3 regions of the Peribacillus sp. QJM3NY_7 genome follow, and region 3 is predicted to be linked to each of the others. Evidence: a T-box and tRNA genes for the amino acid it is inferred to sense, from the RefSeq annotation. Region 3 holds a T-box; the other regions hold tRNA genes.
What was found. The T-box of region 3 lies ahead of AC0VX1_RS18540 (valine--tRNA ligase). A T-box ahead of a tRNA ligase gene usually reads a tRNA of that ligase, here a tRNA-Val.
Positions count from the first base shown of each region.

Region 1: it has a tRNA-Val gene. The T-box ahead of AC0VX1_RS18540 (valine--tRNA ligase) is inferred to sense a tRNA for this amino acid. The anticodon was not compared.
Region 2: it has a tRNA-Val gene. The T-box ahead of AC0VX1_RS18540 (valine--tRNA ligase) is inferred to sense a tRNA for this amino acid. The anticodon was not compared.

Region 1 covers NZ_CM149663.1:790,788-800,477, forward strand. Annotated here, with positions in the region: gene AC0VX1_RS03720 (D-2-hydroxyacid dehydrogenase) at 122-1,066, shown strand; gene perR (peroxide-responsive transcriptional repressor PerR) at 1,222-1,665, shown strand; gene AC0VX1_RS03730 (YgzB family protein) at 1,762-2,115, opposite strand; gene AC0VX1_RS03735 (nucleotidyltransferase-like protein) at 2,290-3,165, shown strand; rRNA gene AC0VX1_RS03740 (16S ribosomal RNA) at 3,434-4,984, shown strand; rRNA gene AC0VX1_RS03745 (23S ribosomal RNA) at 5,161-8,093, shown strand; rRNA gene rrf (5S ribosomal RNA) at 8,213-8,328, shown strand; tRNA gene AC0VX1_RS03755 (tRNA-Asn) at 8,338-8,412, shown strand; tRNA gene AC0VX1_RS03760 (tRNA-Ser) at 8,418-8,509, shown strand; tRNA gene AC0VX1_RS03765 (tRNA-Glu) at 8,519-8,593, shown strand; tRNA gene AC0VX1_RS03770 (tRNA-Val) at 8,609-8,684, shown strand; tRNA gene AC0VX1_RS03775 (tRNA-Met) at 8,787-8,860, shown strand; tRNA gene AC0VX1_RS03780 (tRNA-Asp) at 8,866-8,941, shown strand; tRNA gene AC0VX1_RS03785 (tRNA-Phe) at 8,954-9,029, shown strand; tRNA gene AC0VX1_RS03790 (tRNA-Thr) at 9,037-9,112, shown strand; tRNA gene AC0VX1_RS03795 (tRNA-Tyr) at 9,129-9,212, shown strand; tRNA gene AC0VX1_RS03800 (tRNA-Trp) at 9,223-9,296, shown strand; tRNA gene AC0VX1_RS03805 (tRNA-His) at 9,314-9,389, shown strand; tRNA gene AC0VX1_RS03810 (tRNA-Gln) at 9,425-9,499, shown strand; tRNA gene AC0VX1_RS03815 (tRNA-Gly) at 9,503-9,577, shown strand; tRNA gene AC0VX1_RS03820 (tRNA-Cys) at 9,587-9,660, shown strand; tRNA gene AC0VX1_RS03825 (tRNA-Leu) at 9,669-9,690, shown strand, end outside.
Region 2 covers NZ_CM149663.1:4,937,357-4,947,046, forward strand. Annotated here, with positions in the region: gene menB (1,4-dihydroxy-2-naphthoyl-CoA synthase) at 1-310, opposite strand, end outside; gene menH (2-succinyl-6-hydroxy-2,4-cyclohexadiene-1-carboxylate synthase) at 318-1,139, opposite strand; gene menD (2-succinyl-5-enolpyruvyl-6-hydroxy-3-cyclohexene-1-carboxylic-acid synthase) at 1,136-2,887, opposite strand; gene AC0VX1_RS23800 (isochorismate synthase) at 2,880-4,289, opposite strand; gene AC0VX1_RS23805 (1,4-dihydroxy-2-naphthoate polyprenyltransferase) at 4,588-5,508, shown strand; gene AC0VX1_RS23810 (TraR/DksA C4-type zinc finger protein) at 5,660-6,409, shown strand; tRNA gene AC0VX1_RS23815 (tRNA-Glu) at 6,451-6,522, opposite strand; tRNA gene AC0VX1_RS23820 (tRNA-Ser) at 6,526-6,616, opposite strand; tRNA gene AC0VX1_RS23825 (tRNA-Asn) at 6,618-6,692, opposite strand; tRNA gene AC0VX1_RS23830 (tRNA-Ile) at 6,705-6,781, opposite strand; tRNA gene AC0VX1_RS23835 (tRNA-Gly) at 6,787-6,860, opposite strand; tRNA gene AC0VX1_RS23840 (tRNA-His) at 6,865-6,940, opposite strand; tRNA gene AC0VX1_RS23845 (tRNA-Phe) at 6,958-7,033, opposite strand; tRNA gene AC0VX1_RS23850 (tRNA-Asp) at 7,057-7,132, opposite strand; tRNA gene AC0VX1_RS23855 (tRNA-Met) at 7,139-7,212, opposite strand; tRNA gene AC0VX1_RS23860 (tRNA-Ser) at 7,316-7,408, opposite strand; tRNA gene AC0VX1_RS23865 (tRNA-Ile) at 7,429-7,505, opposite strand; tRNA gene AC0VX1_RS23870 (tRNA-Met) at 7,516-7,592, opposite strand; tRNA gene AC0VX1_RS23875 (tRNA-Ala) at 7,621-7,696, opposite strand; tRNA gene AC0VX1_RS23880 (tRNA-Pro) at 7,714-7,790, opposite strand; tRNA gene AC0VX1_RS23885 (tRNA-Arg) at 7,802-7,878, opposite strand; tRNA gene AC0VX1_RS23890 (tRNA-Leu) at 7,889-7,977, opposite strand; tRNA gene AC0VX1_RS23895 (tRNA-Gly) at 7,990-8,064, opposite strand; tRNA gene AC0VX1_RS23900 (tRNA-Leu) at 8,073-8,154, opposite strand; tRNA gene AC0VX1_RS23905 (tRNA-Lys) at 8,162-8,237, opposite strand; tRNA gene AC0VX1_RS23910 (tRNA-Thr) at 8,260-8,335, opposite strand; tRNA gene AC0VX1_RS23915 (tRNA-Val) at 8,346-8,421, opposite strand; rRNA gene rrf (5S ribosomal RNA) at 8,433-8,548, opposite strand; rRNA gene AC0VX1_RS23925 (23S ribosomal RNA) at 8,668-9,690, opposite strand, start outside.
Region 3 covers NZ_CM149663.1:3,866,655-3,876,344, reverse strand. Annotated here, with positions in the region: gene AC0VX1_RS18555 (LysM peptidoglycan-binding domain-containing protein) at 1-695, shown strand, start outside; gene ysxE (spore coat protein YsxE) at 791-1,861, shown strand; gene AC0VX1_RS18545 (hypothetical protein) at 1,918-2,109, opposite strand; T-box leader at 2,336-2,564, shown strand; gene AC0VX1_RS18540 (valine--tRNA ligase) at 2,607-5,258, shown strand; gene AC0VX1_RS18535 (ATP-grasp domain-containing protein) at 5,315-6,160, opposite strand; gene AC0VX1_RS18530 (ATP-grasp domain-containing protein) at 6,129-7,070, opposite strand; gene AC0VX1_RS18525 (bifunctional folylpolyglutamate synthase/dihydrofolate synthase) at 7,169-8,458, shown strand; partial or broken gene AC0VX1_RS18520 (transposase) at 8,477-8,785, opposite strand; gene AC0VX1_RS18515 (prepilin peptidase) at 9,327-9,690, shown strand, end outside.

The sequences.
Region 1 (9,690 bases), 2.5 Mb from region 3:
TTGTCCAACTCAAAAAGGGGACACCCGAATATGCTTTATTAAGGGAATACCTCCTCAGAGAAAGTTGCGCGGGACACATAGAGCCCGTGTTTTTTTATGTTAATAAAAGGGGGAGATAAACATGTTAATACTTTCGACTGTCATTCCGAATGAAGGTATCCAAATGAAAATGATGAAAGCTTTTCCTGATTTGAACTTCATTTATCAAAAAGAATGGAAAGATGGGCCGCTTCGTGAAGCGGAAATCTTAATTACATATGGTGAAGATTTAACTGAAGAAATCATTGAGAAAGCAGCGAACTTGAAATGGATCATGGTCATGAGTGCAGGGATGGAACTAATGCCATTTAAAGCCATCGAGGAACGAGGCATTATGGTGACCAACGCAAGAGGCATACATAAAATCCCGATGGCCGAGTATACGATAGGGATGCTTTTGCAATATGAAAAGAAATTGAAGCTGCTTATGAAGAATGAAAAGGAAGAATTGTGGGATAGAAAGATTGAAGTAGGGGAATTGAATGGCAAGACCATGCTCGTATTGGGTGTGGGTGCAATAGGTGGGGAAGTGGCTCGTCTTGGGAAAGCCTTTGGGATGAAGACGATAGGAGTGAACCGGAGCGGGAAAACTGTGGAATCCATTGATCACCTTTATGACCTGGATCATTTATTGGAAGCCATACCGGGAGCCGATTATATTGTATCCGTCCTGCCAAGTACGGATGAAACGAAGGGCCTTCTGCAAAAAGAACACTTCAAAGCCATGAAAGAATCTGCAGTATTCGTGAATATTGGCCGCGGTGACCTGATTAAAGATGAAGTGCTGATCGAAGCCCTGGATGCCGGGGAATTGTCTCATGCCATCTTGGATGTATTTGATCCGGAGCCTTTAGGAAAAGGGCATCCGTTTTGGAGGATGGAGAATGTTACAGTCACACCGCATCTTTCAAGTAAAAGCGGAGAATATTTACCAAGGACCTTTGCTATATTCGAAAAAAATATGCGTGAATACCTGAAAGCTGGAAAAGACTTCACCAACGTAATCGACTTATCTAGGGGATACTAAGTTCAATGCAAAAATGGGAAAGAATCAAGTCTTCATGAATAAACTAAAAAAGAATGGTTAAGCCATTGAATTATTGACAAATTCAACGTATAAAAGGTACACTATTTATAAACATTATAATTTAAGAATGCATACTTAATAAGAAAAAGAGGTGGATGACGGTGTCTGAAGTTCAGTTAAAAGAAGCGTTGGATTCCTTAAAAGATACCGGTGTAAGAATAACTCCTCAACGCCATGCAATACTTGAGTATTTGATAAGCTGCATGTCCCACCCTACCGCTGATGATATATATAAAGCGCTGGAAGGCAAGTTTCCGAATATGAGTGTGGCAACGGTTTATAACAACCTGCGTGTGTTCCGTGAGGTAGGTTTGGTAAAAGAACTTACGTATGGGGATTCTTCGGCAAGGTTTGATTTTGTGACGACGAATCATTATCATGTAATTTGCCAAACTTGCGGGAAAATTGTGGACTTCGATTATCCTGCATTGGATGAAGTCGAGCATTTCGCAGCACAAGTCACTGGTTTCAATGTTAGTCACCATCGGATGGAAATCTACGGCGACTGTATGGATTGTGCGAAAAAAGAATCGCATTAAAAAAAGTTCCTCCACTTGGTTGGAACTTTTTTTCATGTTTATGAAGAAATGATACAATTGTTAAAGCCTTCGTGAAAGGGAATTCAGCTAATCGACTTAATCATGCAGGCTTTTCCGGTTATATTTTTCATTGAATTCTTCGCCTTCCAACTTTTTGTCAAGTGTCAATGGTTCTTCACAATGCATGCAAATGTCTACACGTCCTAGTATTTTTGTAGGTTTGCTGCAGTTAGGGCAGACAACCTGGATCGATTTTGTAGAAAGCATTCCAATCCAGAAATAAACCCCTGTGCTTGCGATTATGAATAAAAGGCCCAGCCCCATGAAAATCGTCATGACAACAGGATGTGTTTTGAAGAAAAGCCCAAGGTACATTACGATAAAGCCAATGAAAATCAAACTCAAAGCAAAAGTGCGTATTTTATTGATTTTGCTAGAATATTTAGCCATGGATTGTCCCTCCTAAAATATAACTTTAACTATAACATAAACAATGGATGGAACAAAAAAGAAATAAAGGATACATATTACTTTTGAATTGAAATGGTTTGGGGTAAGGGAACTAAGCAGGAATTTGAAGAGTTTTGCCGAAAATCTAAAAAAAAGGTTTTGGAGGAATTTATGATGGAAGATATCCTTCGCCCGATTTATCAAGAGCGAGCAAGTTTAAAATCTACACTTGGAATCTTGTTAGTAGAAAAAAGAGATGATAATAGCCCGATTACCGATACGTTTGACTACATCCTTTTTGTAATTGCAGACGAAGCAGAAGAGGCCGTGTTTTTAAAACACTACACATACCAGGATAAAAAGGCGGCCCTGCATATCGTAAAGGAAGACCAATTAAAAGAATGGCTCCTATTAGGCACGAACCGTAAAGTGGTTGACTGGATATATAATGGGAAGGTCCTTTTTGACCGGAACGAATATCTGGACCGTTTGAAAACCGAAATCCGGGAGTTCCCCTTCTATGGAAGGAAGTTAAAGATGGGGATGGAGTTCGCGAAGTTAATTCGCAGGTACATGGATGGGAAAAGCTTCTTTGAAAAAGGCCATCATCTTGAGGCATACAATCATATCGTTCATTCCCTGCATCATTTGGCCCGTTTGGAGATAATAGAACAGGGCTTTTATCCGGAGGTTACTGTCTGGAACCAAGTGAAGCATATGGAACCTGAAATTTACAAGCTGTATAAAGAATTGATCAGCAGTGAGGAAACGCTCGAAAAAAGATTGGAGCTTTTATTCCTTGCGAGCGAATTTCTTATATATTCGAGGACGAATGCAGGTTCACAGCATTTGGTCGAAATAATGGGAATGAAAGAAGATCCGTGGACGATTGCAGAGCTTATGGATCATCCGGAAGTTAAGTTTTATTCAGTAGACCTAGGCGTTTTATTGGAATATTTGATAGAGAAGAAGGTAATCGATGTCATCAAAGTGGAGACAAAAGGGCACGAGGTATATCATCGGTTTTATCGTGTATCAAAAAACTTTTAAAAAAATGCATTTTTATTGTTGACCAATAATAATATAGGTGTTATATTAATACATGTCGCTGCGGGACATCAGCTTTCGCAGCTTCATCAAAACAAAAAAATAAAAAAACATGTTGACAACAGAGTTGAAAACATGATAAGATGTAAAAGTCGCTTACGAAGTAGACGACATCGAAATTGCTCTTTGAAAACTGAACAAAACAAAGCGCCAACGTTAAATTTTAAGTGAGCACACACTATCAAAAAAGCAAATGAGCAAGTCAAACATTTCTTCGGAGAGTTTGATCCTGGCTCAGGACGAACGCTGGCGGCGTGCCTAATACATGCAAGTCGAGCGAATCGATGGGAGCTTGCTCCCTGAGATTAGCGGCGGACGGGTGAGTAACACGTGGGCAACCTGCCTATAAGACTGGGATAACTTCGGGAAACCGGAGCTAATACCGGATACGTTCTTTTCTCGCATGAGAGAAGATGGAAAGACGGTTTACGCTGTCACTTATAGATGGGCCCGCGGCGCATTAGCTAGTTGGTGAGGTAATGGCTCACCAAGGCGACGATGCGTAGCCGACCTGAGAGGGTGATCGGCCACACTGGGACTGAGACACGGCCCAGACTCCTACGGGAGGCAGCAGTAGGGAATCTTCCGCAATGGACGAAAGTCTGACGGAGCAACGCCGCGTGAACGAAGAAGGCCTTCGGGTCGTAAAGTTCTGTTGTTAGGGAAGAACAAGTACCAGAGTAACTGCTGGTACCTTGACGGTACCTAACCAGAAAGCCACGGCTAACTACGTGCCAGCAGCCGCGGTAATACGTAGGTGGCAAGCGTTGTCCGGAATTATTGGGCGTAAAGCGCGCGCAGGTGGTTCCTTAAGTCTGATGTGAAAGCCCACGGCTCAACCGTGGAGGGTCATTGGAAACTGGGGAACTTGAGTGCAGAAGAGGAAAGTGGAATTCCAAGTGTAGCGGTGAAATGCGTAGAGATTTGGAGGAACACCAGTGGCGAAGGCGACTTTCTGGTCTGTAACTGACACTGAGGCGCGAAAGCGTGGGGAGCAAACAGGATTAGATACCCTGGTAGTCCACGCCGTAAACGATGAGTGCTAAGTGTTAGAGGGTTTCCGCCCTTTAGTGCTGCAGCTAACGCATTAAGCACTCCGCCTGGGGAGTACGGCCGCAAGGCTGAAACTCAAAGGAATTGACGGGGGCCCGCACAAGCGGTGGAGCATGTGGTTTAATTCGAAGCAACGCGAAGAACCTTACCAGGTCTTGACATCCTCTGACAACCCTAGAGATAGGGCTTTCCCCTTCGGGGGACAGAGTGACAGGTGGTGCATGGTTGTCGTCAGCTCGTGTCGTGAGATGTTGGGTTAAGTCCCGCAACGAGCGCAACCCTTGATCTTAGTTGCCAGCATTCAGTTGGGCACTCTAAGGTGACTGCCGGTGACAAACCGGAGGAAGGTGGGGATGACGTCAAATCATCATGCCCCTTATGACCTGGGCTACACACGTGCTACAATGGATGGTACAAAGGGCTGCAAACCTGCGAAGGTAAGCGAATCCCATAAAGCCATTCTCAGTTCGGATTGCAGGCTGCAACTCGCCTGCATGAAGCCGGAATCGCTAGTAATCGCGGATCAGCATGCCGCGGTGAATACGTTCCCGGGCCTTGTACACACCGCCCGTCACACCACGAGAGTTTGTAACACCCGAAGTCGGTGAGGTAACCTTCATGGAGCCAGCCGCCTAAGGTGGGACAGATGATTGGGGTGAAGTCGTAACAAGGTAGCCGTATCGGAAGGTGCGGCTGGATCACCTCCTTTCTAAGGATAATTACGAGAGCGCTTTTGTTTTGTTCAGTTTTGAATGAGTAATTCATTCAAATAGGAAAGACAAACATCACGATGTGATGGATTCTTTCTGCTTTGTTCCTTGAAAACTAGATAATAGATAGAAGGCAATTAATTTTTTTCAAAGCATCTGTAAGATCTTTTTTAACGGTTAAGTTAGAAAGGGCGCACGGTGGATGCCTTGGCACTAGGAGCCGATGAAGGACGGGACTAACACCGATATGCTTCGGGGAGCTGTAAGTAAGCTTTGATCCGGAGATTTCCGAATGGGGAAACCCACTGTTCGTAATGGAACAGTATCTTTACCTGAATACATAGGGTACTGAAGGCAGACCCGGGGAACTGAAACATCTAAGTACCCGGAGGAAGAGAAAGCAAACGCGATTTCCTGAGTAGCGGCGAGCGAAACGGAATTAGCCCAAACCAAGAGGCTTGCCTCTTGGGGTTGTAGGACACTCAACATGGAGTTACAAAGGAACGGGGTAAATGAAGCGACCTGGAAAGGTCCGTCGAAGAAGGTAAAAACCCTGTAGTTGAAACTTCGTTCCCTCCTGAGTGGATCCTGAGTACGGCGGGACACGAGAAATCCCGTCGGAAGCAGGGAGGACCATCTCCCAAGGCTAAATACTCCCTAGTGACCGATAGTGAACCAGTACCGTGAGGGAAAGGTGAAAAGCACCCCGGAAGGGGAGTGAAATAGATCCTGAAACCGTGTGCCTACAAGTAGTCAAAGCCCGTTAATGGGTAATGGCGTGCCTTTTGTAGAATGAACCGGCGAGTTACGATTTCATGCGAGGTTAAGTTGATGAGACGGAGCCGCAGCGAAAGCGAGTCTGAATAGGGCGAATGAGTATGAGGTCGTAGACCCGAAACCAGGTGATCTACCCATGTCCAGGGTGAAGTTCAGGTAACACTGAATGGAGGCCCGAACCCACGCACGTTGAAAAGTGCGGGGATGAGGTGTGGGTAGCGGAGAAATTCCAATCGAACCTGGAGATAGCTGGTTCTCTCCGAAATAGCTTTAGGGCTAGCCTCAAGATGAGAGTATTGGAGGTAGAGCACTGATTGGACTAGGGGCCCCCAACGGGTTACCGAATTCAGTCAAACTCCGAATGCCAAATACTTATTCTTGGGAGTCAGACTGCGAGTGATAAGATCCGTAGTCGAAAGGGAAACAGCCCAGACCACCAGCTAAGGTCCCAAAGTATACGTTAAGTGGAAAAGGATGTGGAGTTGCTTAGACAACCAGGATGTTGGCTTAGAAGCAGCCACCATTTAAAGAGTGCGTAATAGCTCACTGGTCGAGTGACTCCGCGCCGAAAATGTACCGGGGCTAAACGTATCACCGAAGCTGTGGATTGACACCGTATGGTGTCAATGGTAGGAGAGCGTTCTAAGGGCGTTGAAGTCAGACCGGAAGGACTGGTGGAGCGCTTAGAAGTGAGAATGCCGGTATGAGTAGCGAAAGAAGGGTGAGAATCCCTTCCACCGAATGCCTAAGGTTTCCTGAGGAAGGCTCGTCCGCTCAGGGTTAGTCGGGACCTAAGCCGAGGCCGAAAGGCGTAGGCGATGGACAACAGGTTGATATTCCTGTACCACCTATACATCGTTTGAACGATGGGGGGACGCAGAAGGATAGGGTAAGCGCGCTGTTGGATATGCGCGTCCAAGCAGTTAGGCCGGAAACGAGGCAAATCCCGTTTCCATTAAGGCGGAGCTGTGATGGCGAGGGAAATTTAGTACCGAAGTTCCTGATTCCACGCTGCCAAGAAAAGCCTCTAGTGAGATGTAAGGTGCCCGTACCGCAAACCGACACAGGTAGGCGAGGAGAGAATCCTAAGGTGTGCGAGAGAACTCTCGTTAAGGAACTCGGCAAAATGACCCCGTAACTTCGGGAGAAGGGGTGCTTTTTAGGGTGAATAGCCCAGAAAAGCCGCAGTGAATAGGCCCAGGCGACTGTTTAGCAAAAACACAGGTCTCTGCGAAGCCGCAAGGCGAAGTATAGGGGCTGACACCTGCCCGGTGCTGGAAGGTTAAGGGGAGAGGTTAGCGCAAGCGAAGCTTTGAACCGAAGCCCCAGTAAACGGCGGCCGTAACTATAACGGTCCTAAGGTAGCGAAATTCCTTGTCGGGTAAGTTCCGACCCGCACGAAAGGTGTAACGATCTGGGCACTGTCTCAACGAGAGACTCGGTGAAATTATAGTACCTGTGAAGATGCAGGTTACCCGCGACAGGACGGAAAGACCCCGTGGAGCTTTACTGCAGCCTGATATTGAATTTTGGTACAGCTTGTACAGGATAGGTAGGAGCCTGAGAAGCCGGAGCGCCAGCTTCGGTGGAGGCGTTGGTGGGATACTACCCTGGCTGTATTGAAATTCTAACCCGCGCCCCTTATCGGGGTGGGAGACAGTGTCAGGTGGGCAGTTTGACTGGGGCGGTCGCCTCCTAAAGAGTAACGGAGGCGCCCAAAGGTTCCCTCAGAATGGTTGGAAATCATTCGTAGAGTGTAAAGGCACAAGGGAGCTTGACTGCGAGACCTACAAGTCGAGCAGGGACGAAAGTCGGGCTTAGTGATCCGGTGGTTCCGCATGGAAGGGCCATCGCTCAACGGATAAAAGCTACCCCGGGGATAACAGGCTTATCTCCCCCAAGAGTCCACATCGACGGGGAGGTTTGGCACCTCGATGTCGGCTCATCGCATCCTGGGGCTGTAGTCGGTCCCAAGGGTTGGGCTGTTCGCCCATTAAAGCGGTACGCGAGCTGGGTTCAGAACGTCGTGAGACAGTTCGGTCCCTATCCGTCGCGGGCGCAGGAAATTTGAGAGGAGCTGTCCTTAGTACGAGAGGACCGGGATGGACGCACCGCTGGTGTACCAGTTGTCTTGCCAAAGGCATAGCTGGGTAGCTACGTGCGGACGGGATAAGTGCTGAAAGCATCTAAGCATGAAGCCCCCCTCAAGATGAGATTTCCCATGGCGCAAGCTAGTAAGATCCCTGAAAGATGATCAGGTTGATAGGTCAGAGGTGGAAGCATGGTGACATGTGGAGCTGACTGATACTAATAGATCGAGGACTTAACCAACGCTTTTAAAAAAATGAAATACCTTCTTATTATCTAGTTTTGAAGGAATGAAAATTTCTTCTTGCATTTTCTCAAAAAGACGTTATAATAATATATGTCTTGAAAAAATGTTAACATTGTTTGGTGACGATAGCGAAGAGGTCACACCCGTTCCCATTCCGAACACGGCAGTTAAGCTCTTCAGCGCCGATGGTAGTTGGGGGTTTCCCCCTGTGAGAGTAGGACGTCGCCAAGCTTATATTGTTCCGCAGTAGCTCAGTGGTAGAGCATTCGGCTGTTAACCGAACGGTCGTAGGTTCGAGTCCTACCTGCGGAGCCATTATTGGAGAGCTGTCCGAGTGGCCGAAGGAGCACGATTGGAAATCGTGTAGACGGGTAACCCTGTCTCAAGGGTTCAAATCCCTTGCTCTCCGCCATTTATACCTGGCCCGTTGGTCAAGCGGTTAAGACACCGCCCTTTCACGGCGGTAACACGGGTTCGAATCCCGTACGGGTCACCATTTAGACAACATTTTGGAGGATTAGCTCAGCTGGGAGAGCATCTGCCTTACAAGCAGAGGGTCGGCGGTTCGATCCCGTCATCCTCCACCATTTTCAATAAGATCAGGTTGTTTCTGCATAAAGGATTGATTATTCAGCCCATTGAAACGCTTAACACGAAAACTTGATGTATAATAGCAACATTATTACCGTCGCGGGGTGGAGCAGTCCGGTAGCTCGTCGGGCTCATAACCCGAAGGTCGCAGGTTCAAATCCTGTCCCCGCAATCTATGGTCCCGTGGTGTAGCGGTTAACATGCCTGCCTGTCACGCAGGAGATCGCGGGTTCGATTCCCGTCGGGACCGCCATTTTTATTGTTTGGCTCAGTAGCTCAGTCGGTAGAGCAAAGGACTGAAAATCCTTGTGTCGGCGGTTCGATTCCGTCCTGAGCCACCATAGTAGTGCCGGTGTAGCTCAACTGGTAGAGCAACTGACTTGTAATCAGTAGGTTGGGGGTTCAAGTCCTCTTGCCGGCACCATGTTTCATCTATATGCGGAGGGGTAGCGAAGTGGCTAAACGCGGCGGACTGTAAATCCGCTCCTTCGGGTTCGGCAGTTCGAATCTGCCCCCCTCCACCATTTTTATTACAGGGGTATAGTTTAAAGGTAGAACAGAGGTCTCCAAAACCTCCAGTGTGGGTTCGAGTCCTACTACCCCTGCCAATTTAAATTCTATAATGGCGATTGTGGCGAAGTGGTTAACGCACCTGATTGTGGTTCAGGCATTCGTGGGTTCGATTCCCATCAGTCGCCCCATTTTAAAAAATATGATATAATGATTACAACGTTAATGGGCTATAGCCAAGCGGTAAGGCAACGGATTTTGATTCCGTCATGCGAAGGTTCGATCCCTTCTAGCCCAGCCATATGCGAAAGTAGTTCAGTGGTAGAATACAACCTTGCCAAGGTTGGGGTCGCGGGTTCGAATCCCGTCTTTCGCTCCAAAAAACGTTGGCGGCATAGCCAAGCGGTAAGGCAGAGGTCTGCAAAACCTTTACCACCGGTTCGATTCCGGTTGCCGCCTCCAACATACATGCCGGTGTGGCGGAATTGGCAG
Region 2 (9,690 bases), 1.1 Mb from region 3:
GAATGACGCGGATCAAACGTTGCAAATCAAGAACATTTAGACGCGGAATGTTATCTTCACCCACATATCCGCCATTTCCGCGGACTTTTTGGTCTCCGCCTGAACAGAATGCTTTGCCGCCTACACCTGTTAAAATAATGACACCAATGCTGGAATCATCACGCGCCCTTGCAAATGCATCAATCATTTCAGCAGTCGTTTTTGGCGTGAATGCATTATGTACATGCGGTCGATTGATGGACACTTTCGCAATCCCGTTATATTTTTCATACAAAATCTCATCATATTCACGTATTGTTTCCCATTGAATCGTCACATTAATTCCTCCTTTTATTTCGCTTTAAAAACTCACTTATTATTTTACCAAACTTTTCTCCAACTTCCACATGAATCGCATGTCCCGCATCATTTATTATTTTCCATTCGGCGCGCTTCAGCTCTTTTTTCATCGAGTCCGCTATTCGACAAAACTTATGGTCAAGTTCACCGGTTACAAGGAGCACCGGGAAATCAAGGGTTTGCAGTTGTTCCCAGTAAGAAGCCTGACTGCCGGTCCCCATGCCAAGAAGGCTATTGGAAAGGCCGGCAGGGTCATTTGCCAACCGCTGCTCCCGAATGGCTGACCTGGTTTTGGCCGACAACCGTTTTTGGCTTTCAAACAGCGGGATGTTTTCCCATTGATCCACAAACGCTTCCATGCCATTTGCAAGAATCCGTTCGGCAAGCCTCCGATCATTTCCCCTTCGGATTTCCCGTTCCTCTTCTGTTAAAAGACCTGGTGAAGCACTCTCCAGTATCAATGTATCAACATACTCAGGATACAAACAGGCAAATCCCAATCCGAGCCTTCCGCCCATCGAGTATCCAAGGATATGGGCTTTCGGGAAATGTAACACATCCAAAATATACTTGATATCCTCAGCCACATTTTCCAGCTCATACCTTCGATAGTCAGCTGGTGATGCAGACATGCCATGTCCGATGATGTCGACCATGATCAGCGTATACCTGTCACTCAGTAGCGGGATGAGAAATTTCCATGTATCCCGATTTCCCGTAAATCCATGCAAAAGAACAAGAGGATCCCCATTTCCCGTTATTTCAACAGCATAATTGACATCCTTGCTGACAATATTCATGATATTTCCCTGTCTAACACCATTTTTATTTCCTGGGAAACAAAGCTCCACAAATTTCGATGCTTTTGTAAATTGGACTCTCTTTCTGTCGGTACTTCGATGATTTTCAGACCTTGAATTTCGAACGACTCTGTAAATACCTTCTCGAACTCATCCCAATTTTGCACCTTGTTGTATTTACCGCCATAAAGCTGGGCAGTATGTGAAAAATCAAGCCCATGAGGCGTGCCGAATAGCGTTTCGAAATGTTCCCTCTCATTCGCCTGCGGCAAGAAGGAAAAAATGCCGCCGCCATCATTATTAACCAGCAAAATCGTGATATTTTGTTTTTGAAGTTTTGCTGCAAGCAAGCCATTCATATCATGGAAAAAGCTTAAATCCCCGATTGCCAGCACTGAATTTTTCGATACCGTGCTCACGCCAAGTGCAGTGGAAACGACACCATCGATGCCATTCGCCCCGCGATTGGCAATGGTTTGGATTCCTTTTTCATTATTCAAAAAGAAAGTATCCAAATCACGTATAGGCATACTATTCCCGACAAATAACGTCGACTCCAATGGCATCATATCAGCAAGCAAGGCGAACAGCTTGCCTTCGCTTAACTCCGCTTCATCCCTGACGGAGGCTAAGGCATCCTTCGTCGCTCCGTTGACGGTTTGCCATAAGCGAAGCCATTCATCATCAGGGGAAGAAGTAATGCCTTCAGCTATTCGCAGACAAAAATCTTTCTCTTCGCTGTAAATCATATTCGTTGCCAAACCGGCTGGTTCGCGCCAGCCTGCTCCGCCATCGACGACCAAAGTAATCGCCTGTTTTTGTTTTTTCATGAATAACAATAACGGTTTAGAAACAGGCATTGCCCCGAATCGCAAGATCACTTCCGGCCTGAACGCCGCTTTTGCTGTTTCATCGCGCAGAAATGTATCGTACGCATCAATGATGTTGGCTTTATCATGACTTCCGCTCCTTAACTGTGAAAGGGGATCAGCCAGTACCGGAAAAGCAAGCTTTTTCGCTAATGCGACAATGGCTTCCTTCATCTCTGGATGCGGTAATTCACCACATACAATGATACCTTGCTTAGCTTTTGACAATGTAGTTGCAACCACTTCTATTTGTGATGCGGACAATGACCGTTCTCCACTGTCAATCAACACTGCAGGCTTCCTTTTATTTTGCCTGAACTCTTTTGCTTGATCCAGGTCCGGAATCAATGGTTCTCGAAGCGGGAAATTCAAATGTACAGGCCCTGCCGGTTCAGCGGCCGCTGTAGCCACTGCCCTTGCACCGACCGTTCTGGCATACCGCATCATCCCTTCCGTGCTTTCAGGAAGTGCCATTTCGACAAACCATTTTACATGTCTCCCGTAAAGGTGTATTTGATCGATCGCCTGCGGGGCTCCGACATCTCGCAATTCATGCGGACGGTCAGCGGTAAGTACAATAAGCGGCACTCTTGAATAGAAAGCCTCGATGACGGCTGGGTAATAGTTTGCAGCGGCTGTACCGGACGTACAAAGAAGTCCGACAGGTTCTCTTAAGACCTTAGCCAAACCAAGGGCAAAAAAAGCAGCCGAACGCTCATCCACATTAATATGAATTTCGATATCAGGATGTTCCACTAGCAGCAAAGCCAGTGGCGTGGATCGTGAACCTGGGCTCACCACCACATGCTTCACCTCATTTTGTGCAAGCTCATCGACGAATGAAGCAGCATACGCTGTCAATGCATCTCGGTCATTCATTAAGATTTCCTCCTAAAGCACTTAACATCGGATTGAATTTAATCCCCGTTTCCCGGAATTCACTTTCGGGTGTCGAATCTTCCACTACTCCGCATCCGGCAAAGAGCGATGCCTCATTGTTCTGTATCAGGGCAGAACGTATCCCTACAGCGAATTCCCCGTTCCCATACGTATCCACCCAGCCTAAAGGACCCGCATAAAATCCGCGTTCCAGACCTTCCAATTCCCGAATTCGGACAACAGCCTTTTCTTTTGGAAGTCCGCCCATGGCAGGTGTGGGATGGAGGTTCTCGACAAATTCAAAAATCGTGACACCTTTCTTGGATATACCGCGAACCGGTGTGTACAAATGCTGGATATGTCGGTTTTTCATAAGTGTCGGTCCGGCTGGGACCATCACCTTTTCGCATACAGAATCAAAAGCATTGGATATCATCGACACGACATATTGATGCTCTTGTAAATTCTTTTGGTCATGAAGCAATTCTTCACCAAGACAAACATCTTCTTGCTCATCTTTCCCTCGCCGCATCGATCCGGCAAGGCATGTAGAAAAAACTTCATTTCCCTGTTTCTTAATCAAACGTTCGGGAGTGGCACCGACAAAACAGTCACCACCAGCCTCCAAACTGAAAATATAACTCAATGGCTGCTCAGCAATCAATCGTTCAAGCACTTTCCCCGAATCGATGGAACGTTCAAAACCAAGTCGAAGCTCCCTTGCCAAAACAATCTTGTCGAGATCTGTCGTCTTGATTTCCTGAACAGCCTCTGCGACCGTCCGCTTCCATTCCTCAGGTTCGACTTCCCTCTGCATAACTAGGGAATTTGCACCCAATCCATTGCCATCCAAGCTTTCGAAGAGGAAAGCTTCCCGTTCATTTATCATATCTATGAAGAGTTTTTCTGAATCATCAGGCGAACAAAGTAAGTTTGTCGTTAAGTAAGCTTGTTTCCCCACCATTGACAGCATGAAGGCAGGTATATAAAATAGGTTGTCCCCGAACTGATTCCAAAGGAGCGTACTGTCAGTTTCATAATCAAAAGAAAAGCCCCCAAACAGTAAAGGACCTGTCGCTTCTACATCGGTCACTCCTGTTTTGACAGCATCATTCTGCAGTTTGATCCAGCTCTTTTCGACTTCTCTATAACGTTCGGCATTCGATGCCGCTTTGAGTTTCTTAACATTGCCTAAACCGGTGATGGTTATTTCCTTTGCAGGGTCCTCCCAGAAAAAGCGTTCACCTGCATACCGTTCTCTTCCAGCTTGATAAAATGAAAGGGGGCTGTTGCATTTAATCTTCTTAATATGACTGAATAGAACTTGATCATTCAAGTCCTTCGCCTTTTGTATAGCTGAAGCCAGTCCCTGAAACTGTTCAGTTTCCTCTGAGATAGCCAAAAAAATCCCCCCAAATGTACATTTTAAAAGCTATTTAACCTATTTAAAGATACACCTCCCTTGAACCTCATGTCAATAAAACGCCCCTTTACCGAACGATTCTTCCCTGCTTTTTTCCTTATTATATGAATCTTAGCGAATGTAGAGAAATACCCTTGATTTTGGAAATGAATCACCCATGAATTTCAATTACACCCATACTCACTTTTCCTGCATTTATTAGGATAACCTTTTGTGCAACATTTTAATATTTGTTATAATTTCGAGAGAACCAATAATGATTTTGAGGAGAGAAATAATGCAAACAGAATACGACGGACTTCCCCTTAAACGGACCTGGAAGATTTGGTGGGAGTTAATTCGTCCACATACACTAACCGCAGCTTTTGTCCCAGTCTTACTTGGAACTGTGATTGCACTTTTGGAAGATGGAGTGAATTGGTTACTATTCGCTGCCATGATGGTTGCAAGTATCCTGATTCAAGCTGCAACCAATTTATTCAATGAATACTATGATTTCAAGAGAGGCCTGGATACGGAGGAATCCGTAGGCATCGGAGGCGGGATCGTCCGTCATGGGATGACCCCCAGACTAATCATGAACTTGGCCCTTGGCATGTATGCCATCGCCTTGATCATTGGAATCTATATCTGTGCCGCATCGTCTTGGTGGCTAGCTGCAGTAGGCCTCGTTTGCATGCTTGTCGGCTATCTTTATACAGGCGGTCCCCTGCCCATTTCATATACACCGTTCGGGGAACTTTTTTCTGGATTGTTCATGGGCTTTTTGATAATCCTGATCGCCTTTTTCATTCAAACCGGTGATGTTTCTTCAACAGCCATCTTAATTGCCATTCCAAGTGGGATACTGGTAGGGCTGATCAACTTATCCAATAACCTCCGGGATCATGATGGGGATAAGGCACATGGCCGCAAAACGATGCCAGTCGTGATGGGCAGGAAAAACGCCCTGACATTCATGGCAATCATGTTCGCTTTCTCTTATCTATGGCTTGTTGGGCTCGTTCTTACCGGAAGCGTTACGGCTTGGATTCTCCTTGCCTTCCTTAGCATACCGAAGGCAATGGCCGCAATAAAAGGCTTCGTAGGTAAAACACAGCCGATCACGATGGTGCCGGCAATGAAAGCCACTGCCCAAACGAACACCTTCTTTGGTTTACTCATGGCCATTGGATTATTCATCAGCTATCTTATATAGTCTCCGGGGACTGAGCCCATCCGCTCAGTCCTTTTTTCTATCTTCCGTTCCATATTGTTTTCCTATACTCCGATTCGGGTAATAGATAATACAACCACCTTACCAATATAAAAAGAGATTTGGACTTTAGTTTAGAAGGAGTGAATTGGATATGGCAACGAAACAACAAACGCAAAAATTAAAAAAAGAACTGCTTCAGGAAAAAAATGAGCTATGTAAAAGAATTCAAAATGATGAACAATCCGTTCTGGATAAAAGCCAGACGGAATCCGTAAGTGAATTATCATCCTATGATAATCATCCTGCAGACCTAGGGACCGAATTATTCGAGATGGAACGGAATCAAGCACTCGATGAGCATGCACAATCCGAAATGGAGAAAATAGAAGAAGCTTTGAAAGCCATGGAAGAAGGATCGTATGGCCATTGTAAAACCTGCAATAAGGAAATCCCCATCGAGAGGCTTGAAGCGATCCCAAGCACCCTCTACTGTGTCGAGCATGCCCCAGAACGAACGCTTTCACAAGACAGGCCAGTGGAAGAGGATATACTGATTCCATCCAAGGGTGATCATTTTGAAAATCGTCATGGAATCGAAATGGCGGCTAAAGAAGATAGCTTTGGTGAAGTGGCCAAATTCGGTACATCAGAAACGCCATCTGATTATACCGGTGATCATGACAATTACAATGATCTTTATAAAAACGAGGATGAAACGGATGGATTTCCTGAAGACTATGAAGGATTTGCAGCAAATGATATCGAAGGAAAAACGAGAGTGGATATACCGAACAAAAAGCAAAAGGAATATGAAGATACCCTGAAAGAAGAAAATATAGAATCCCAACTTGGAGACATTCCCTATAAACAAAAAGATGGTTATATCAAGGAAAATAAATGAAAAAAAGAAGCATACATGAATGTATGCTTCCTTTTTTGTTATGACCCGTACGGGATTCGAACCCGTGTTACCGCCGTGAAAGGGCGGTGTCTTAACCGCTTGACCAACGGGCCAACTGGCGGAGAAGGAGGGATTTGAACCCTCGCGCCGCTCGCGCGACCTACACCCTTAGCAGGGGCGCCTCTTCAGCCTCTTGAGTACTTCCCCATGGCTCCGCAGGTAGGACTCGAACCTACGACCGTTCGGTTAACAGCCGAATGCTCTACCACTGAGCTACTGCGGAACAATATGAATATGGTGGGCCTAAATGGACTCGAACCATCGACCTCACGCTTATCAGGCGTGCGCTCTAACCAGCTGAGCTATAGGCCCATATTTGGAGCGGGTGAAGGGAATCGAACCCTCATCATCAGCTTGGAAGGCTGAGGTTTTACCACTAAACTACACCCGCGAAATGGGGCGACTGATGGGAATCGAACCCACGAATGCCTGAACCACAATCAGGTGCGTTAACCACTTCGCCACAATCGCCGTAATTTTGTAAAATATGGTGGCTCAGGACGGAATCGAACCGCCGACACAAGGATTTTCAGTCCTTTGCTCTACCGACTGAGCTACTGAGCCACATATGTATTCAATTTAAATAATGGCGGTCCCGACGGGAATCGAACCCGCGATCTCCTGCGTGACAGGCAGGCATGTTAACCGCTACACCACGGGACCTAATAATTGCGGGGACAGGATTTGAACCTGCGACCTTCGGGTTATGAGCCCGACGAGCTACCGGACTGCTCCACCCCGCGACGGTAATAATGAAACGATTAGCATCAAGTTTTCGTGAATATTGTTTTGCATGCATCCTTTATGTAAGGTTGTTTTAAAACAACTTGCTGCTTTTAGAAAAAATGGAGGAGGTAGAGGGATTCGAACCCCCGCGGGATTTGACTCCCCTGTCGGTTTTCAAGACCGATCCCTTCAGCCGAACTTGGGTATACCTCCACGGCTTAAAAAAATGAATATGGTGGACCTTGTAGGACTCGAACCTACGACCGGACGGTTATGAGCCGTCTGCTCTAACCAGCTGAGCTAAAGGTCCTTATATTTATTGGTAGCGGCGGAGGGGATCGAACCCCCGACCTCACGGGTATGAACCGTACGCTCTAGCCAGCTGAGCTACACCGCCAATATAATATAAGTTTCTGATTGAAAAATGGTGGAGCCTAGCGGGATCGAACCGCTGACCTCCTGCGTGCAAGGCAGGCGCTCTCCCAGCTGAGCTAAGGCCCCATTCATTAAAAATCACGTGGTCGGGAAGACAGGATTCGAACCTGCGACCCCTTGGTCCCAAACCAAGTGCTCTACCAAGCTGAGCTACTTCCCGCAATAAAAACATGGTGCGCCCGGCGGGAGTCGAACCTACAACCTTCTGATTCGTAGTCAGATGCTCTATCCAATTGAGCTACGGGCGCATATTTATGATGGTGCCGAGGACCGGAATCGAACCGGTACGGTAGTCACCTACCGCAGGATTTTAAGTCCTGTGCGTCTGCCAGTTCCGCCACCCCGGCACATACGAAAAGTGGAGCGGAAGACGGGATTCGAACCCGCGACCCCAACCTTGGCAAGGTTGTATTCTACCACTGAACTACTTCCGCATGAAAGATGCGGGTGAAGGGACTTGAACCCCCACGCCTTGCGGCGCCAGATCCTAAGTCTGGTGCGTCTGCCAATTCCGCCACACCCGCATATAAATGGTGAGCCATGAAGGATTCGAACCTTCGACCCTCTGATTAAAAGTCAGATGCTCTACCAACTGAGCTAATGGCTCGTGCTTGTACTATCTTAAAAAGTGGTGCCGGCAAGAGGACTTGAACCCCCAACCTACTGATTACAAGTCAGTTGCTCTACCAGTTGAGCTACACCGGCAGGTGTAAAATGGTGGAGGATGACGGGATCGAACCGCCGACCCTCTGCTTGTAAGGCAGATGCTCTCCCAGCTGAGCTAATCCTCCATATGAAACCTGCTTGGCGACGTCCTACTCTCACAGGGGGAAACCCCCAACTACCATCGGCGCTGAAGAGCTTAACTGCCGTGTTCGGAATGGGAACGGGTGTGACCTCTTCGCTATCGTCACCAAACAATGTTAACATTTTTTCAAGACATATATTATTATAACGTCTTTTTGAGAAAATGCAAGAAGAAATTTTCATTCCTTCAAAACTAGATAATAAGAAGGTATTTCATTTTTTAAAAAGCGTTGGTTAAGTCCTCGATCTATTAGTATCAGTCAGCTCCACATGTCACCATGCTTCCACCTCTGACCTATCAACCTGATCATCTTTCAGGGATCTTACTAGCTTGCGCCATGGGAAATCTCATCTTGAGGGGGGCTTCATGCTTAGATGCTTTCAGCACTTATCCCGTCCGCACGTAGCTACCCAGCTATGCCTTTGGCAAGACAACTGGTACACCAGCGGTGCGTCCATCCCGGTCCTCTCGTACTAAGGACAGCTCCTCTCAAATTTCCTGCGCCCGCGACGGATAGGGACCGAACTGTCTCACGACGTTCTGAACCCAGCTCGCGTACCGCTTTAATGGGCGAACAGCCCAACCCTTGGGACCGACTACAGCCCCAGGATGCGATGAGCCGACATCGAGGTGCCAAACCTCCCCGTCGATGTGGACTCTTGGGGGAGATAAGCCTGTTATCCCCGGGGTAGCTTTTATCCGTTGAGCGATGGCCCTTCCATGCGGAACCACCGGATCACTAAGCCCGACTTTCGTCCCTGCTCGACTTGTAGGTCTCGCAGTCAAGCTCCCTTGTGCCTTTACACTCTACGAATGATTTCCAACCATTCTGAGGGAACCTTTGGGCGCCTCCGTTACTCTTTAGGAGGCGACCGCCCCAGTCAAACTGCCCACCTGACACTGTCTCCCACCCCGATAAGGGGCGCGGGTTAGAATTTCAATACAGCCAGGGTAGTATCCCACCAACGCCTCCACCGAAGCTGGCGCTCCGGCTTCTCAGGCTCCTACCTATCCTGTACAAGCTGTACCAAAATTCAATATCAGGCTGCAGTAAAGCTCCACGGGGTCTTTCCGTCCTGTCGCGGGTAACCTGCATCTTCACAGGTACTATAATTTCACCGAGTCTCTCGTTGAGACAGTGCCCAGATCGTTACACCTTTCGTGCGGGTCGGAACTTACCCGACAAGGAATTTCGCTACCTTAGGACCGTTATAGTTACGGCCGCCGTTTACTGGGGCTTCGGTTCAAAGCT
Region 3 (9,690 bases):
CACCATATCCTGAAGAGGAGGAATGGGAAACGGAAGTGCATAGACAGGAAGAAGCTGAAGCTGTAGAGGAAGAAGTAATTGGTGATCCGCCTGACTCCCCGGAAAAGGTACCTTCCATGGGAGAGTTGAAATTGGAGGAAGAACCAAGCAGGCAGGATTCCTTGGAGATTCCTAGAGTGACATTTATAGAAGAAGTAGAAGAAGAGCCAAGTCAAGCAACCAATCATGAAAGTAGCCCAGTTTTAAATGTAGAAACCGAGGATGTCATCCGGCAGGAAGACGATGCCGTTACAGCGGGTCCTATCCTTAATGAGAATGTGAAGGTGGAGCAGGAAGAGGAATCCAATTCGTCCATAAGCGATCTATTCAAAAAGAGGGAAAGACCTGCGCCTCCGGCTAAGGAGGGTAAGAGTTTCAAAGGCAGGAAACAAGCAGCGGAACGTGATGAAAAAGAAACGGCCGATCATGATGAAAAGCAGCTTTCCATCATGGATTTATTCGGACGGAAACAAGAAGAAGAACTGGTAAGGATGAAGGTTTGCATTGTTCAGCAAGGGGAAACGCTTGATGACTTGGCTCAACGATATGATGTTACGGTTCAATCGATCCTTTTCAGCAATGAATTGGAGTCGAATCAGAACGTCCATGAAGGGCAAGTCATTTATATACCGAAGGCGGTTGCGTATAAGAATTGACCGGGACAGAGAGCAGGGCATATGCTCTGCTCCTGTTTTTTAAATGCTAGAGGAAGCGGATTGTTTAGTTTTTTTAGAGAAAGTGAGTGAGTCTCGTGAGGGAAAACGAGAATCAGCAGCCTGCCAATCGGGATCGGGACACGGAGACCGTATTGAAGGAATATGCCATGTATGTACAATATATTGAGGACTTCGGGCGTGTAAAAAAAGTATACAGTGATCGCGGTACATTTGCCTTGAAATCCATGTCACCGCATAACGGCATTGATTTTATCAAAAATGTTCAAAAACTGTACCATCGCGGCTATAATCGAATCGTTCCCATTTATCAAACGATGGATCAGCGTTACGCCGTTCTGCATAATGGACGTTTGTATTACCTGATGCCCTGGCTCAATGATGAAAGGGACGGGGAGCGCGATGAAAAGCATAAGCAATTGTTCAGGGAGCTTGCTCGGATGCATACACTTTCCGTTAAGGAAATGCAAGTGGATATTGAGGAACGGGAAGCACATTATGAGCGGACGCTTGATGCCTGGAATAACGAAAAGGAATTTATAGAAGAGTATATTGTCAGCTGTGAAAAGAAGTGGTATATGTCTCCATTCGAACTCACGGTTTGTTCTTTCTACACTGATATTTCACAGGCGCTGAAGTACTCGATCAAGAAGTTTGAAACCTGGTATGAAAAAACGAAGGATAGTGAAAAGGTTCGAACCGTGGTAACGCACGGAAAGGTTTCTTTGAAGCATTTCGTTTATGATGAGCGGGGATATGGCTACTTCATCAATTTTGAGAATTCGAATACGGCTCCGCCTCATTTCGATTTACTGCCATTTCTCGTTAAAGCGGCCAGGACTTATCCTGTCCAATGCGATGACTGTGTTGACTGGCTATATAACTATTTTCGTTATTTTCCGTTAAAAGAAGAAGAATTATTGCTCATGCAAAGTTATCTGGCATTCCCTGGATCAGCTTTGGAATTAGTGAAGGGTTATTCCGATGGCAGGGGCCATCGTTCAGAGCTTGATAATGTCATGCAACTTCAGCGGCAATTTTGGCTATTGAAAAATATTGAATATATGGTGATGAGAATCGAAGAAATCGAACAGAAGAAAAAGGCGGCTGCCGAGGCTGCCAAAGAAGAACAATCACCCCCAAGCTAAATATACATGATTGGATCATCTCCAGTCATGTATATTTTTTTGCTGTAAGGGAATAATTAAATCCATTCGAAATACAAAGACATGGCCAGGAAAATAAACGCGATAAGCAGGAGCATATCGAAAAAAGTAGGGAAAATCAGCGTGCGTAATCCTTGGAATACGATAAAGGGGACGATGAACTGCTGGCAGACACCGCGGAATTTTTTCACCCAAGGCGGTAAAGTATAGGGAGTATATCTTCGCTTCATATTATTACCTTCCTTTTTAGGACTTCTTATATTCTATGGGTGGGCAGTGAAAAAGGTGAAACAGCCGTCACATTCACTGTTTCTGGAGGATAAAATAAAGAAAATGAACATGAATGCATCAAATGGGATGATTCCTGAGTAAGTAAGCGAAAAGATGATTGACTGGAGCCCCATGTTTTTTGTACTATATACTATATGCATTCAATGTTTTTACATATGAATATAAATCAATGCAAAGACCGGAAATAGTAAGATGAAATGCACTTTTCAGAGAGGAAACCAAATTGGTGCGAGGTTTCCAGGCAGCAGCATCCGAAGTCGTCCGCGAGCAGTCTTCGTGAACTTCTTAGTAGCGAGGGCCGGTGAAGAGCCGTTATCCGATTTGAGAGCCGAAAGGGATTTTTTTCTTTTTCGGAAAAAAGGTGGCACCGCGAACAACTTCCTTCGTCCTTTTGAGATGATGGAAGTTTTTTTTATGCCCAAAAGGAGGAAATGATATGGAAGAGAACCAAATTTCAATGCCGACTAAATATGATCCGCAGACGATAGAGAAAGGCCGCTACAAATGGTGGCTTGATGGAAAGTTTTTCGAAACGACGGGTGACGATAAAAAAGAACCATACACGATTGTCATCCCGCCGCCTAACGTTACAGGTAAGCTGCATCTTGGCCACGCTTGGGATACGACACTTCAAGATATATTGACACGCATGAAAAGGATGCAAGGCTATGATGTTTTATGGTTACCAGGCATGGACCATGCCGGTATTGCCACTCAAGCGAAAGTAGAACAGAAACTTCGTGCGGATGGCGTGAGCCGTTATGACCTTGGGCGTGAAAAATTCGTGGAAGAGACATGGAAATGGAAAGAGGAATATGCGAGCCATATCCGTGAACAATGGTCAAAGCTAGGTCTTGGACTTGATTATACCCGTGAACGCTTCACCCTGGATGAAGGTCTTTCAAAAGCAGTGCGCGAAGTGTTCGTTTCGCTTTATAACAAGGGCTTGATTTATCGCGGCGAATACATCATCAACTGGGATCCATCAACGAAAACGGCGTTATCCGATATCGAGGTCATTTACAAAGATGTGCAGGGCGCATTTTACCATATGAAATATCCATTGGTTGACGGATCGGGTGAAATTGAAATTGCCACCACCCGTCCAGAAACGATGCTTGGCGATACTGCTGTTGCTGTACACCCTGAAGATGACCGTTATAAACACTTGATCGGCAAAAAGGTCCGCTTGCCAATTACAGGCAGGGAAATCCCGATTGTCGGTGATGATTATGTCGATATGGAATTCGGTTCAGGCGCGGTCAAAATTACTCCTGCTCATGATCCGAATGACTTCGAAATCGGGAACCGTCACGATTTGGAGCGCATCCTTGTCATGCATGAAGATGGCTCGATGAATGAAAAGGCCGGTAAATATGAAGGCATGGACCGTTTTGAATGCCGTAAGCAAATCGTCAAGGACCTTCAGGAAGAAGGAGTACTCTTCAAAATCGAAGATCACCTTCACTCAGTAGGCCATTCAGAGAGAAGCGGTGCTGTTGTTGAACCATATCTTTCGACGCAATGGTTCGTTAAGATGCAGCCGCTGGCTGATGCATCCGTTGAGCTTCAAAAAGGAACCGATGAGGAAAAAGTTCATTTCGTACCGGACCGTTTCGAGAAAACGTACCTGCATTGGATGGAAAATATCCGCGACTGGTGCATTTCCCGTCAGCTTTGGTGGGGACACCGCATTCCCGCCTGGTATCATAAAGAAACAGGTGAAGTGTATGTAGGTCATGAAGAGCCGGCGGACGCTGAAAACTGGGAACAGGATACAGATGTCCTTGATACATGGTTCAGCTCGGCATTATGGCCGTTCTCGACTATGGGCTGGCCTGACAAGGACAGTGTCGATTTCCAACGTTACTATCCAACCGGGGCACTTGTGACAGGCTATGATATCATTTTCTTCTGGGTATCACGGATGATTTTCCAAGCTCTTGAGTTCACAGGTGAACGACCATTTGAAGATGTGCTGATCCACGGACTGGTTCGTGACGAACAGGGGCGCAAGATGAGTAAATCGCTAGGCAATGGTGTCGATCCGATGGATGTCATCGATCAATACGGTGCCGATTCCCTGCGTTACTTCTTATCTACGGGCAGCTCGCCAGGCCAGGACCTTCGTTATAGTACGGAAAAAGTCGAAGCAGTTTGGAATTTCTCCAATAAGATTTGGAACGCATCACGTTTTGCTTTGATGAACATGAATGGCATGACGTATGACGAAATCGATTTAAGCGGTGAGAAGTCTGTAGCCGATAAATGGATCTTGACGCGTTTGAATGAAACGATTTCCAACGTAACCAGACTTGCGGACCGTTATGAGTTTGGTGAAGTGGGCCGTGTGCTATACAACTTCATTTGGGATGACTTCTGTGACTGGTATATTGAAATGGCGAAGCTTCCGCTATATGGAGAAGACGAAGCGGCTAAGAAAACGACGCGCTCGATCTTGGCGTATGTACTGGATAACACAATGAGATTGTTACACCCGTTCATGCCATTCATTACCGAAGAAATCTGGCAGAACCTACCGCATCAAGGTGAGTCCATCACTGTTGCCGCTTGGCCGGAAGTGAATGAAGAGTTGACAGATACAGCTGCAGCCGAGGAAATGAAGCTGCTTGTTGAAATCATCCGCTCCGTCCGTAATATCCGTGCTGAGGTGAACACACCGTTAAGCAAAAAAATCAATTTGATTTTAAAAGCGAAAGATGAGGCCATCTTAGCGACATTACAGAAAAACAGCAGCTATATCGAGCGTTTCTGTAATCCTGAACAATTGACGATCGGCATCGAAGTCGAAGAGCCTGCTCAAGCCATGACAGCTGTCGTGACTGGCGTAGAACTAATCCTTCCGCTTACAGGACTGATCAATATTGACGAAGAAGTGAAACGTCTTGAAAAAGAACTCGACAAACTTAATAAAGAAGTTGAGCGTGTACAGAAAAAATTAGGCAACGAGGGCTTCGTCAAAAAGGCGCCGGCAAGTGTCATCGAAGAAGAACGTGCCAAGGAAAAAGACTATAGCGAAAAACGCGACTCTGTAATCCACAGGATCAGCGAACTGAAACAACTGTAAAACAAAAGGATGAACCAGCTTGAAGCCGGTTCATCCTTTTTCTGTTTACATGCTATTTAAGAAGAGGATATGCTTTCTTTTATGAATGAAAGGTACTCCCATACGATATTCATATCACTTAGTGCACTTAATGTCCGGCTCCCGACGACATCCTCAATCTCGTTCAGCATGAGGCTGCCATCTTCGGCAAATATGAAATCGATACCGACCAGGCCGAAATCAAATGAACCCATTACTCTTTCAACAAGGGCTAATTCATGCGCAGTCAGCTCATATAGCGAAGCCGATCCGCCCAGCGTATAATTTGCCTTGAAACTGGAAGCGGATTCCCTAAGTACAGCAGCCTTCACTTTTTTTCCAATTACAAAAACGCGGATATCCCTACCGAATAAGCCAGGTTTTTGAACTATCCAATTCCCATCATTCAGCTGGGCAAGATCATCGGCATGCTCGATTAGAAATACTTGTTTCCCGCCGCGGCCGCTTGTTTCTTTAGCAATGAAAGGGAGCTCCATGTCATCGGCACTCGGCCTTCCGTTACAATATACGGTATCGGCCATTGGAATCCCCAGCGAGGACAAATATTGATGCGTCTTTGCTTTGTCATTCGCGATTTCCGATACGAAGGAGGAGTTAAAGCAAGCAATCCCCAATTGCTCAAGTTGCTTAGTGAAAAAAGGATCGATGGTCCGGATGATGGCAAAGTCCGGCAATGAAATTGGCTGTATCTCATGTTCCACATACAACTTGTTGAAACGATGTCCGATCCTAAGGTCTTCCCGAAAGTGAAAGTGTAAATCAAGATCAAGCTTACTGGCTTCGTCAAGCATCCAATCTATGTATCCTTTATTTTTCAAGGCATCCTCACGGTTATAAATCAACCAGCCTGCTTGTTTTTTCATTAGATGCACTTCCTTTTCCTAATTCTTTCAAGATATAATCGAACATGCTATCGGCGATGTTGATGCCTGTACATTCATAAATGTTCAATAAATGCGAATTTGAATTCACTTCGCACAAAAGCGGACCTTCTTCACCAAACAGCAAATCGACGCCAGCGAAGTCGGCACCCAGAATTTGCGCACATCGAATGGCAAGTTGTGCTTCTTCACTGGTGGGGATATATGGTGCAGCCTGCCCCCCGGCAGTCATATTAGCTCGGAAGTCCTGCTCGGAATGACGTTGCATCGCTGCTATGACTTGATTGCCCACGACATTCACGCGAATATCCCGACCTTTACTGTGCTCGATGAATTCCTGGATGATAAATGGTTTGTGGCCAAGATCACGGATCGTCTTCAGTAACTCATCCTCTGTTTGGATTAAATATACTTGTTCCCCAAAAGAACCGTATGCTTCCTTAACGATTAGAGGATAACCGAGTTCATTGCCGATTTGGATGAAAGCATCCATATTGACCCTTTCAATCCCTTCGTACGTAAAAGGGGGAAATATGGTTTTCGGCATCGGTATGTCATGCCCTGTTAAGGCTTGATGTGTTTTTGCTTTGCTGTCGCATATATCGATTGCTGCACTGCTGTTATATACGGGGATGCCGAGCAATTCCAAATGGCGCGCCAAATGAATGTCTTTATCCATGAACAGAACAAAATCCGGCAGCTTATCAAAGTTTCCTTTAAGCAGCGGCACTCCTTTTTCGATTATGGGCATGAGATCTGAATTGCGGATAAGGGTTGCCGTGATATCTTTCCTTTCAGCCGCCTCTTTAATGAACAAAGCTAAACTGGAAAACTTATCATGCTGTAAATAGCCGTTGACGACAATCCAACAGTGGAAATCTGAAGTTTTCATGGTAAAACACTACCTTTCATCTAGGTTAATCGTACATATATTGATAAAATAATCTTAACGCATAAGAGCGGTATAAAGAAAGAGGAGGCTCCACGATAATGGTTACAACCATGAAGGAAATCAATCAATTTTTTGAACGGCGCCAAGTTCGATTGGGCATGAATTTTGGCCTGTCACGGATGGAAACATTGTTAACTGAATTAGGCGACCCGCACAAGGAGCTAAAGTATATTCACATTGCGGGGTCCAACGGGAAAGGATCGACACTGCAATATATTAAAGAAATTCTGCTTGCCCAAGGGATTCGGGTCGCTTCCTTCACTTCTCCTTATTTAATACGGATGAATGAACAGCTGAAGGTGAATGAGGATGAAATCAGTGATCAGGAATTCATCGATGTCTTCCGGAAGCTTTGGCCGATCATCCATGAGATGGACAGCAAGGGGAATGGTCCCACCCAGTTCGAAATTTTGACTGCAATGGCATTCTCTTATTTTAGCAAAAAGGAAGTCGATTTGGTTTTGATGGAAACCGGTTTGGGAGGCAGGCTTGACACAACCAATGTCATCCAGCCGTTTCTTTCGATCATTACCTCGATCTCTTTGGAACATACGAATATCCTGGGTAACACACTCGGGGAAATTGCTTTTGAGAAGGCAGGCATCATAAAAAGCGGAGCGCCGGTCATCAGCGGAGTCACAGCCGGGGAACCAGCAAAAGTAATTGAAGAAAAAGCGTTAGCTTTAGGCGTACCTTATTACCAATTGGGCAAAGACTTTCGTGTTAGCGATATGAAGCGAAGTGAACGTGGGCAAAGTTTCTCATTTTCGCTTGAAGACAGGTCGATTGAAAATGTGGAAATGCGGATGCTGGGCCGTCATCAAATGGAGAATGCGGCACTGGCCATTGCTGCTGTCACAGTAGGGATGGAAAATATCGATGAAAAAAGCATCCTTAAAGGAATAGGGGCAGCGAAATGGGATGGACGCTTTGAAAAAATATCGGATGAGCCGCTGGTGATCATTGATGGTGCACATAATCCTGCTGGCATCGACGTACTGAAGGAAACGCTAAAAGTGCATTACCCCGACTATAAGTACCGATTCGTATTCAGCTCATTTAAAGATAAAAACTATTCCGAGATGCTTCATGGACTGGAAACGGGGGCGATGGAAATCATCATTACCGAATTCGGCCATGAACGGGCGGCGGATGCGAAAACGCTTTATGAAAAATGCAATCATCCAAATAAAAGTATGAACAAGGATTGGCAGGCGGCGATAACGGAAGGCAGAAGGAAAACGGGGGATAAAGAGATTCTTGTCATTACAGGGTCCCTTCATTTCCTTTCACTTGTGAGGGAGTTCCTAATCAGAGAAGATGCCTAAAGGATGTGCATTACCGCAATGAGGCACTTTATCGTGGAAACCAAAGCCTAAGAACCAACGGTAAGCCATATTTGTTTCAACTTCTTCAATTGCTTTATGCATTGAACGAATACCGAGGGTAAATCGAATGAAAGTCAGTTTGGCTAATATAACTGGATCAATACTTGGGCTTCCTATCTCTGAATATATATCTTTCACCAAATCACAAATGAAAGTGAAGTCAATGGCAGCCTCCATTTTACGAACCAAATGATTCGCCGGCACCAGTTGATCTAAAGCAATCATTTCAAGTTGGTCTCGCTGAATAGAATAATGCTTCGAAAGCATCCTCATCACCTCAGGTTTTAATAGTTCTATTTTAAAACAAAAATGACTCCAGGCAAAAGTGTTCTATCTAAAAGGTAAGACAAAGTTGATTGGAACGGAAGGTACGAGACTCCTGCGGGGAAAGCGCGTCTAGGGGAGACCCCGCAGGCGAAAGCCGAGGAGGCTCCCCGACCGCCCGCGGAAAGCGAGTGCCTGGAGTGGAAATCAACGTCCAAATTGAACAAGCCATAAAAATAGACAAACTCGATTTTCATCGAGTTTGTCTACAGTCTGAGGACCCTTTCAAAGGTCCTTTTCTCTTGTTAAAGAGCCTCTTGAAAAGAAAAAACTCCAATAGAGTGATTGATAACAAATCACCCAGTTTATTTGTTAAAATATGATTATATATTGCATTCCATATGAATGTTGAATAGTAGGGTCTGCTTAATAAAATGACGGGAGGGATGAGCATGAAGAACCCAATGGTTAATTACATAGCGGAAGGGACTTTTATATCAGGGTTTCAAAGAAAGGCAATCGAATCCTCATGCACTTTGTATAAATGATGGCTATCCATATCTATCTCTTCGTATTGGGCTTGATTTTAGGCTCATTCTTTAACGTTGTCGGTTTAAGTGTTCCAGCTGGTCATTCATTCGCGAATCGTCGTTCCGCCTGCCCTTCTTGCGGGCGTACATTGACATTCTTCGAGTTGATACCGGTTATTTCTTATATGTTGCAAGTCGGTAAATGCCTGGGCTGTAAAGCAAGGATATCCCCCCTTTATCCGGCCGTGGAAATGCTGACCGGTGTTTTGTTTGCCTCTGCTCCGATATTCCTTGGCTGGTCGGGCGAACTTTTGGTTGGCTGGATATTGATTTCATTATTTATGATCATCTTCGTGACTGATTTCGCCTATATGCTCA